2 linked regions of the Candidatus Pseudothioglobus singularis PS1 genome follow. The protein of the gene in region 2 binds, or shares a complex with, the protein of the main gene of each other region. Links are inferred from orthologs where the notes say so. Each region holds a gene or a part of one and is shown on either strand. Other genes may lie near its edges.

What was found.
Region 1: the proteins of uvrB (region 2) and uvrD are in contact, whole or in part, in a crystal structure (PDB 7EGT), measured with the Thermus thermophilus proteins. The link is inferred for Candidatus Pseudothioglobus singularis PS1 from one-to-one orthologs. Residues at the interface, in WP_096411307.1 of Thermus thermophilus: Glu23, Leu25, Arg26, Asp27, Gly28, Glu29, Arg30, Phe31, Arg55, Glu326, Asp327, Phe328, Glu379, Ser382, Gln383, His398, Gly400, Arg401; in WP_096412145.1 of Thermus thermophilus: His654, Arg656, Phe657, Gln666, Asp668, Glu669, Lys680, Arg681, Leu682, Ser683, Lys685, Tyr686, Ala687.

What each region holds. Positions count from the first base shown.
Region 1 is NZ_CP006911.1:1,265,974-1,270,190, reverse strand. The notes cover bases 1,269-4,217. They hold uvrD (DNA helicase II), read right to left. Parts: upstream 3,855-4,217; coding sequence 1,683-3,854; downstream 1,269-1,682. Other genes in these bases: W908_RS06405 (KamA family radical SAM protein), read left to right, coding at 4,003-4,217; W908_RS06415 (rhodanese-like domain-containing protein), read left to right, coding at 1,273-1,686. Outside these bases: 23S rRNA (uracil(1939)-C(5))-methyltransferase RlmD, read left to right, coding at 1-1,227. UniProt on the Escherichia coli protein: A helicase with DNA-dependent ATPase activity. Unwinds DNA duplexes with 3'-5' polarity. Translocates on single-stranded DNA with 3'-5' polarity. Initiates unwinding more efficiently from a nicked substrate than double-stranded DNA.
Region 2 is NZ_CP006911.1:653,072-658,526, reverse strand. Bases 1,197-4,115 are described here. They hold uvrB (excinuclease ABC subunit UvrB), read right to left. Parts: upstream 3,690-4,115; coding sequence 1,704-3,689; downstream 1,197-1,703. Other genes in these bases: W908_RS03350 (pyridoxal phosphate-dependent aminotransferase), read left to right, coding at 3,751-4,115; W908_RS03360 (hypothetical protein), read right to left, coding at 1,197-1,662. Also shown: W908_RS03365 (SulP family inorganic anion transporter), read left to right, coding at 1-967; more of W908_RS03360, read right to left, coding at 994-1,196; more of W908_RS03350, read left to right, coding at 4,116-4,926; W908_RS03345 (aldehyde dehydrogenase family protein), read left to right, coding at 5,006-5,455. UniProt on the Escherichia coli protein: The UvrABC repair system catalyzes the recognition and processing of DNA lesions. A damage recognition complex composed of 2 UvrA and 2 UvrB subunits scans DNA for abnormalities.

The DNA of each region.
Region 1 (4,217 bases), 610 kb from region 2 along the record:
GTTATATTTACCCGAGGCGCTTTACCTGGAGAGAAGGTTATTGCCTCTAGGACCCTGTCTCGAGCTAAGTATGAGGAGGCGGACGTTACCGAAATACTTGAGCCTTCTTCTGACAGAATCGAGCCAAAGTGCTCGGTTTATGGAATATGTGGCGGCTGCTCATTTCAGCACCTATCGAGCGAAAATCAAATTAATGCAAAACAGGACTGGCTTCAAAGCGCCTTTAAGGGGCAAGCCAAGGTAGAGCCAAAAGAGTGGCTAAAGCCAATGCAGATTGGGAGCTGGGGCTATCGACGTAAAGCTCGGCTCGGGGTTCGTTATGTCGCAAAGAAAGAGAGGGTTCTGGTTGGTTTCAGAGAGAGAAAATCCTCATTTGTCACTGTCATGAGTCGATGTGAGGTTTTGCATCCCTCCCTAGGTGACAACCTTGAATTACTCTCAGAGTGCATAGAGAGGCTTAGCATTAAAGAGCATATTCCTCAAATCGAGGTCGCCATTGCAGAAAAAGACACCATTTTGATATTGAGGCACCTTCAGCCACTGACTAATAAAGATGAAGAGGTCTTGAGTGACTTCGCCCAAAAGCTTCAAATTACTTGGTATCTGCAAAGTGGTGGGCTAGATACTATAAAGCCTCTAACAAAATCTGTTCAGCTTACTTACTCAATTCCAGATCATAGTATTGAAATGTCTTTTTTGCCCAATGACTTTACCCAAGTCAACTTTGAGCTCAATAAAAAAATGATTAATTTGGCAATAGATCTCTTGGAGTTAGATGAACAAGATAATGTCATTGATCTTTTTTGTGGACTTGGTAACTTCACACTCCCTATTTCAAAATATGTCAATAAAGTGGTTGGCATTGAAGGAGATCGAGGCTTGGTAGAGAGGGCAAAGGAAAATGCTGAGGTAAATAATATCTCCAATGCATTCTTTTATAAGTCTGATTTATTTGAGGATGTATCTGGTTTCGAATGGTTTAGAGGTCAAAATTATAATAAAGCACTAATAGATCCTGCTAGGACAGGGGCAATCGAGATTGTAGATCTTCTTCCTAAGCTAAATGTTGAGCGTTTGGTTTATGTCTCATGCAACCCAGCAACCCTTGCAAGAGACACTGCAAGGTTGATTGACCTAGGCTTTTATCTGGAGAATGCAGGGGTTATGGACATGTTTCCCCAAACAGCACATGTTGAGTCAATTGCACTTTTTACTCGAAAAAAATAAAGCATAGAGTATCATTACTCAAGAAATACCTTATAAGGAAATAGAATGGAATACAAAAGAAACTTACTTCCAAAAATGGCTATTGATAGGTTAAATGAAAATCCAGATGCTGTATTGATTGATGTCAGAACAAGCGCTGAACATAAGTATGTTGGCTTTCCTAAAAATTCTATTTTAATTCCCTGGTTTGATGAGCCAGACTTAAACTCTGATCCTTCAGCTTTTTGCGAGGCAGTAAATAATCATCTTAGTGATCGTAGTGACATTTTAGGCACAGAATTGATTCTCATCTGCAGAAGCGGATTCAGATCGAATGAGGCTTTAAAGTGTCTACAAAGTAATGGGTTTACTTGTGTTTCTCATGTCGCGAGTGGTTTTGAGGGCGACTTAGACGAGAATGATCACCGAGGCAATCTTAATGGCTGGCGGAATGATGGGATGCCTTGGTCTCAGGGCTAAACAATCTCGAGCTTTGCGTAAGAACTAATAAGCCACTTTGTTCCTGCTTTTTGAAATTTGATTTGTAGTCTCATCGAATCACCACTTCCCTCGTAATTTAGGATTGTTCCATGCCCAAATTTGGCATGATTGACGACTTGGCCAATAGAATAGATGGAACTACTTAAAGTGGATACCATTTTTTGCGGTGAACTTTTAACGTCCTCATAAGCAGTTGTCGTATAGTCACTATTTGGATTCTTAATGTAATTTAAAAAGCTTTTAGGGATTTCATCTAAAAACCTTGAATTAAGTGAATAAAAAGACTGACCATGAAGGAATCTTCTACTTGCATAGCTTAGTGTCAGTGATTGCATTGCTCTGGTCATGCCGACGTAACAAAGACGCCTTTCCTCATCAAGTAAGTGAGGTTCATCTTTACTCTGCCTTGAAGGGAATAAGTCCTCCTCCAAACCAACTAAAAAGACAACAGGGAATTCTAATCCTTTTGCAGAATGAACGGTCATTAACTGAACACTTTCTTGACTAGATTGATTCGATTCACCGCTAGAGTCAAGCGTTGCTAGAGCAATAAAACCCTGAGTTTCATTCATCTCGCTTTCATTCTCGTGAACATATTGTTTGGCAGCTGTAACTAACTCATCTAGATTTTCTCGTTTACTTCCAGCCTTATCAGTTTTATCATTGGCATAGTGAGTCATCAATCCTGACTGAAGAAGAGTTGAGTCAACTTTTTCACTAAGTGTTAGATTTTTAGTGCTATCAATAAGCGCTTCAATCAGATGAATAAATCCTTGTAAGGCATTCCCTGCTCTGGCTGGAAGGCTTTCAATAATAGCAATAGATGATTGAAAGAGGTCAGTATGATTTTCAACTGCATGGGATCTAATCTTTTCAATGGTGGATATTCCGATGCCTCGCGTTGGAAAGTTGACAACCCTCTCAAAAGCAATGTTGTCAGAGATATTTTCTGCAAGACGGATATAGCCCATTGCATCTTTTATTTCAGCACGCTCAAAAAATCTGAGACCACCATAAATTCTGTAATTAATATTTCTTTTAATTAGGGATTCTTCAAAGACGCGAGATTGAGCATTTGAACGATATAGTATGGCGCATTCGCTAAGATTTTTTCCTTGATTAAAATGGTTCTCGATTTCACTTACTACATATTGTGCTTCCTGAGTTTCTGTTCGCGCATTAAAAATATTGATGAGATCTCCATCTCCAGACTCAGTCCATAATGACTTTTCAAGTCTATTTTGATTTTTTGCAATGAGAGCATTGGAAGCGCTGAGAATGTTTCCAGTTGAGCGATAATTTTGCTCAAGCTTGATAACTATTATCGGCTTGAAGTCGTTTTCTATCTTTTGTATGTTTTCAACTCTTGCTCCTCTCCATCCATAAATAGACTGGTCATCATCACCAACACAGAAGACATGATTGTTTTGATTGTGCAGTATTTTTATAAATTGATACTGGATTCGATTGGTGTCTTGGAACTCATCTACCAAAATATGACAAAACTTTTTTTGATAATAATCTAATAAATTCTGATTATTCTTTAAGAGTTCATAGCTTTTAACCAGCAAGCCTGCAAAATCAACCAGATCATTGGCTTGACAATGCTTCTCATAGAGATCAAAAACCTTAGCACTCTGTTTTACAAAAAAGTTATAGCCTGCATCAATATTTTGAGGGAGTATACCCTCATCTTTTTGTTGGTTAATAAACCATTGCACTTTACGAATTGGAAACTTTGTTTCATCAATACCGTTTTCTTTCATTAAACGTTTAACAATTCGAAACTGGTCTTGAGAGTCTAGAATTTGAAAGGTGGGTGATAACTTTACCTCGAGTGGATGTGTTCTGAGAAGTCTATGAGCAAGGGAGTGAAAAGTACCAACCCACATCCTGCCAATGGGTTGTCTCAGAAGGTTGGTCAGCCTTTCTTTCATCTCATTTGCAGCCTTGTTCGTAAAGGTCACTGCAAGGATATCATCAACATGATGATTTTTTTCAGAGACTAGATAATGGATTCTATGGGTTAAGACTCTTGTTTTACCGCTTCCAGCACCAGCAAGTATTAGGGCATTAACGTCTTCACTCAGGACTACTGACTGTTGCTGTTTTTCATTTAATCCGTCAGCAATAGGTGGTGAAATCATAATAGTTAATTGAATATAAAAAAGGCTTTATTTAAGCTCTAACTTTAAGAAAAATCGCACTCAAATGAGTCAGTATAGATAAATTATAATCAGTAATTGAGTCATTATAATGTTGACTGATTATTTAATACTATATTAGAACATTCAGATGAATAAAACTTGGAATGAGAGTGTTAGAAGTTCTTTAAAAAATGCCAATGATTGTAATGAGTATTTTGATAATGATCGATTTCAAGATGGTAATTTTCCAATCAAGATCCCACTTGAATTTGCTAAGAGAATAGATAAAACTAACCCTTTAGATCCTCTTTTATTGCAAATTCTTCCTAAAGAACGTCAAAGTAAAAAAGGTTTTATTGATTC
Region 2 (5,455 bases):
AGGTTTAGACACCCGAACGGTTGGTGATATTGCCCCTATAGGCGGCGTTTTTCCTCCTTTTCATCTCCCTGATGTTCCACTGAGCATTGACATGCTCAAAATTGTTTTTCCATACGCCATAGTGATGGCACTAGTTGGCCTCATTGAGAGCTTATTGACACTTAATTTAATTGATGATTTAACCGAAACTACAGGTCAACCAAATCGGGAATGCATTGGGCAAGGAGTTGCAAATACGGTTACTGGTTTTTTTGGCGGAATGGGCGGCTGTGCGATGGTTGGACAAAGTTTAATCAATATTAAATCTGGAGGAAGGGGAAGGTTATCAGGCATTGTTGCCTCTCTCGTTCTTCTATTTTTTATTCTTTATCTCGCCAAGTATATTGAAATGATTCCAGTTGCAGTGCTTATAGGTGTGATGATGATGGTTGTCATTGGAACATTTGAGTGGGGCTCATTTCGTCTATTTGGCAAAGTTCCTTTACCAGATATTATTGTGGGAATTGCAGTTGCAGTCATTACTGTATTAACTGATAATCTGGCGCTTGCAGTTATAGCTGGCGTTATTATGTCAGCTTTATCATATGCATGGGAATCTGCAGGGAAGATTCACTCAATGGAAGAATATGAATCAGATGGAAAGAAAACCTATAGACTTCATGGTGCTCTATTTTTTGCTTCCATTAATACCTTTCACTCAATCTTTAATCCGAAAGAGGATCCAGGAAATGTTTATATTGACTTTAAAGATTCAAGAGTAATTGATCACTCTGCAATTCAAGCAATTGATAAACTTGCTGAACGTTATCAAAAAGTGGGTAAGACACTTCATTTAATGCATCTTAGTGAAGAGTGCAGGCTTCTGTTAAAAACAGCTAAGCAATTGGTAGAGGTTAATGTTCTTGAGGATCCTCAGTATCACGTTGCAATTGACAAAGCAAAAGATAGAATGGAAGGTAATCTATAGTTATCTTTTTGTAAATGCTTTACTTGTTATGGATAATTTATATAAATTAAAGGATTTATTTCACTATAAACACTATCAGTTGTGCCTTTGAAGACTATTTCTGCCTCATCTCTTCTTTTAAGGACTTTAGAATAGTAAAGGTATGGTTTTTCAGAAACAAATACAGCAGTGGCATCAACTTGAACTTCATTCCTACTATCACTTATAACTCTAAAGTTTGTTGAATCTCCTGGCAATTCAAATCCTAACATAAAATTGATATCAGTCAATTCACTGTTTAGCGCGTCTGCATAGTCAGTAGAACTTAGGCTAATTTCGATCTCATCAACGCCTTGAACCAAAAGAACGGCAACTCTATTATTGCTAGCTAAATAATTTTGTAAACTATCTAAAGTTCCCATCGGGATTGTTGTTTCAATAACAAGTGTCTCTCCCCAGTCACCTGATGATTGAGAAAAAATAGAATCTGGAGCAAGATACTTTTCAGCAATTTGACTAGCACTCTCTAACTCACCATCATCATCACTATAAAGTGAAAAAGAAGCCATAACTGGAACCTCTAAAACTTCTCCCTCTTGAGCAACATCAATATCAGTAGTATAAATAGACACTTCAACATTACTAGGTGAACATGAAGTTAAAAATACAATCAATAAAACAGGAGTTATAAGCTTTGAAATTATATTTATTTGCATGTTTATCAATTACTTAAAATTAATACAATATTATCATAATATTACTTGAATTGTCCATCTCTTAAAAATTTGATTTGATTTCTAATATCTGCCGCTTGTTCAAACTTTAACTCTTCTGCATACTGATACATTTCTTTCTCGAGTCGCTTCAACTCTTTAGAAAGCTGCACAGGTGAGAGTCTGACTTGAACATTTTCTGAAACTGCTTCCTCAATATCAGCCGCAGAGAGATCAGTATCGAGTATGTCAATAATTGGCTTTATAACACCTTTTGGTATTATTCCATTTTCCTCATTAAAGACTTTCTGCTTATCTCTCCTGGATGATGTGACATCCATAGCCCTTTGCATTGAATTGGTTATTCTGTCAGCATAAAGAATAACACTGCCATTGATATTTCTAGCAGCCCTTCCCATTGTTTGAATCAGGGAGCGCTCAGACCTTAAAAAACCTTCTTTATCAGCATCCAAAATTGCTACAAGTGAAACTTCAGGGATATCGAGCCCCTCTCTTAGAAGGTTAATTCCAACCAAAACATCAAACACACCTAGACGTAAATCACGAATAATTTCAACCCTTTCAACTGTATCAATATCTGAGTGAAGATATCGAACCTTGACATTATGGTCATTTAAATATTCACTAAGCTGTTCTGACATTCTTTTAGTGAGGGTTGTCACCAGAACCCTTTCTTTAATAGCAACCCTTTTATTAATTTCAGATAATAAATCATCCACTTGGGTCTCTACAGACCTCACCTCTATTTCAGGATCTAAGAGTCCGGTTGGCCTTACAACTTGTTCAGCAATAACGGTTGAAACCTCAAGCTCATAATTTGCTGGGGTTGCAGAAACTAAAATGCATTGGTTTAATCTTTCTGAAAATTCTTCAAATTTTAATGGTCTATTATCAAGCGCTGAAGGAAGACGAAACCCAAAGTCAACGAGTGTCGTTTTACGAGCCCTATCACCGTTATACATCGCCCCAATTTGACTCACTGTGACATGAGATTCATCTAATATAACAAGAGCATCATCCGGCAAATAATCAAAAAGCGTCGGTGGAGCCTCACCCGGTTTCCGCCCTGAGAGATATCGAGAGTAGTTTTCAATGCCTGAACAATAACCAAGCTCTCTCATCATCTCCATATCTTGAACAACCCTCTGCGAAAGTCTTTGATCCTCAACCAACTTGTTTTGAGAAAGAAGCTCTTTTTTTCTAACTCCAAGCTCAATTTTAATGTCATCCAGTATATTTTGAATCGTAGATTCAGGAGTAACGTAGTGTGTTTTTGGATAAATTGTTATTCGTTTAAGTGATTTAAGCTTTTCACCGGTGAGTGGATCAAACCAAGAAAGACTCTCCACTTCATCATCAAACATTTCAATTCTAATTGCCCTCTCTTCAGAGTCGGCTGGGAATATGTCAATAACCTCACCCTTAACTCTAAAATGTCCACGAATTAGAGTCACGTCGTTGCGGGTATACTGCATCTTTGAAAGTGTGGCAAGAATTTCTCTCTGATTTGTAATTTCACCGACCGTTAGATGGAGCAGCATCTTCATATAACTTTCAGGGTCTCCAAGACCATAAATGGCTGAAACGCTCGCAATAATAATGACATCTTTCCTCTCAAGAAGTGATTTTGTAGCAGAGAGCCTCATTTGCTCAATTTGCTCATTGATTGAAGCATCTTTTTCAATGTAGGTATCTGATGCAGGCACATACGCTTCTGGCTGATAGTAGTCATAATAAGAGACAAAATATTCAACAGCATTATTGGGGAAAAACTCCTTCATTTCACTATAAAGCTGGGCCGCCAGTGTTTTATTAGGAGCCATAATGAGGCTTGGCTTTTGACTTTTTTCAATGACATTTGCCAGAGTGAATGTTTTTCCAGATCCTGTCACTCCAACGAGCGTTTGATACTTCTCTCCAGACTTAATTCCATCAAGTAACTTTTGAATTGCAGTTGGCTGATCACCCTTCGGTGAAAAGTTTGATTTGAGTTGAAATTTTCTAGCCATTATTGGCAGTTTATGATTAAAATAAAACCCTTAATTTTAAACCATTTAAAGAGTACAGTAAATGTCATCAATCTTATCGAATCGTGTCCAAAAAGTTAAACCTTCTGCCACAATGGCGGTCAGTGATAAAGCCAAAGAATTAAAATCTCAGGGAATACAAATTGTATCTATGGGCTCAGGAGAGCCTGACTTTGATACACCAGCTAATATTCAGAAGGCAGCCGTTAAGGCAATTGGAGCCGGTGAGACCAGATACACGCCTGCTGATGGAACTCCTGAACTAAAAAAAGCGATCTGTGAAAAATTTAAAAGAGAGAATGGTCTTGATTATTCTGGTACTGAAGTTATGGTCTCTTGTGGAGGTAAACAGGTTTTTTATAACCTATGTCAAGCAATTTTAAATGAAGGTGATGAAGTTATTATCCCAACTCCGTACTGGGTGTCCTATCCTGACATGGCTATTCTGGCTGATGCAACCCCTGTTTTTATAGAGGCTGGGCTTGATCAAGATTTTAAAATAACACCTGACCAGCTTGAAGCGAGCATTACTCCTAAATCAAAACTATTTGTCCTTAATAGCCCTTCCAACCCAACTGGATCAGTCTACTCTAAATCAGAAATTGTAGCCCTTGGTGAAGTCCTTGAAAGGCACCCTCATGTGCTTACAATCAGTGATGATATTTATGAGCATATACGATGGGGCGAAGATGATTTTGTCAACATTGCTATGGCCTGTCCAAATCTAAAAGAGCGCGTTGTTATTTTAAATGGCGTCTCTAAAGCCTATGCAATGACTGGATGGAGAATTGGATACGCTGCTGGTCCCGAGGCAGTCATCAAAGCTATGAAAAAAATACAAGGTCAGTCGACCTCAAATCCAAGCTCTATTTCTCAGGCTGCTGCTCTTGAGGCAATCACTGGTGATCAGTCATTTATATCAATGATGGTTGAAGCTTTTGAGCGTCGCCATGAGTTTTTAGTCACTAGCTTAAATGAAATTGATGGCATCGAATGTCCAAGGTCCGGCGGAGCATTCTACTCATTCCCTAAAGTTCAAGGCCTTATCGAAAGGCTTGGACTTAAAGATGACGTTGAATTTTCAACTTTCTGCCTTGAAAAACTGAGCTTAGCTGTTGTTCCTGGATCAGCATTTGGTGCTCCAGGCTATGTCAGATTATCTTTTGCTACGAGCATGGACAATATTAAACTTTCAGTTGATAAATTAGCGAGTATCTAAACATTGATTTGTTTATGTTTTAGCTTGACATCTAAAATTTCTTAATATAACCTCTATTTTTTTGTAAGGAGATTAAATCATGCTTGATAAAAGAAAATTCTATATTAATGGTCAGTGGGTTGAGCCTTCTAAAAAGAATGACTTCGATGTCATCAACCCTTCTGATGAAACTGTTTGTGCAGTTATCTCGCTTGGTTCACAAGAAGATACTAATGCCGCTGTTACTGCTGCAAGAGAAGCACTACCATCTTGGTCAAGCTCATCAAAAGAAGATAGAGTTGCCCTATTAGAGAGACTTTATTCTATTTATGAAAGAAGGATGGATGAAATGGCTGAAGTCATTTCCATTGAGATGGGCGCTCCAATTGATTTTGCGAAAGCATCACAGGCACCTTCTGGAACTAGTGCCATTGAAGACTTTCTCAACCAACTCAGAAAGTTTGAGTTTGAAGAGCAGCTTGATGACTCAGATAACCAGCTTATATATGAACCAAAAGGGGTTTGCGCCCTTATTACGCCATGGAACTGG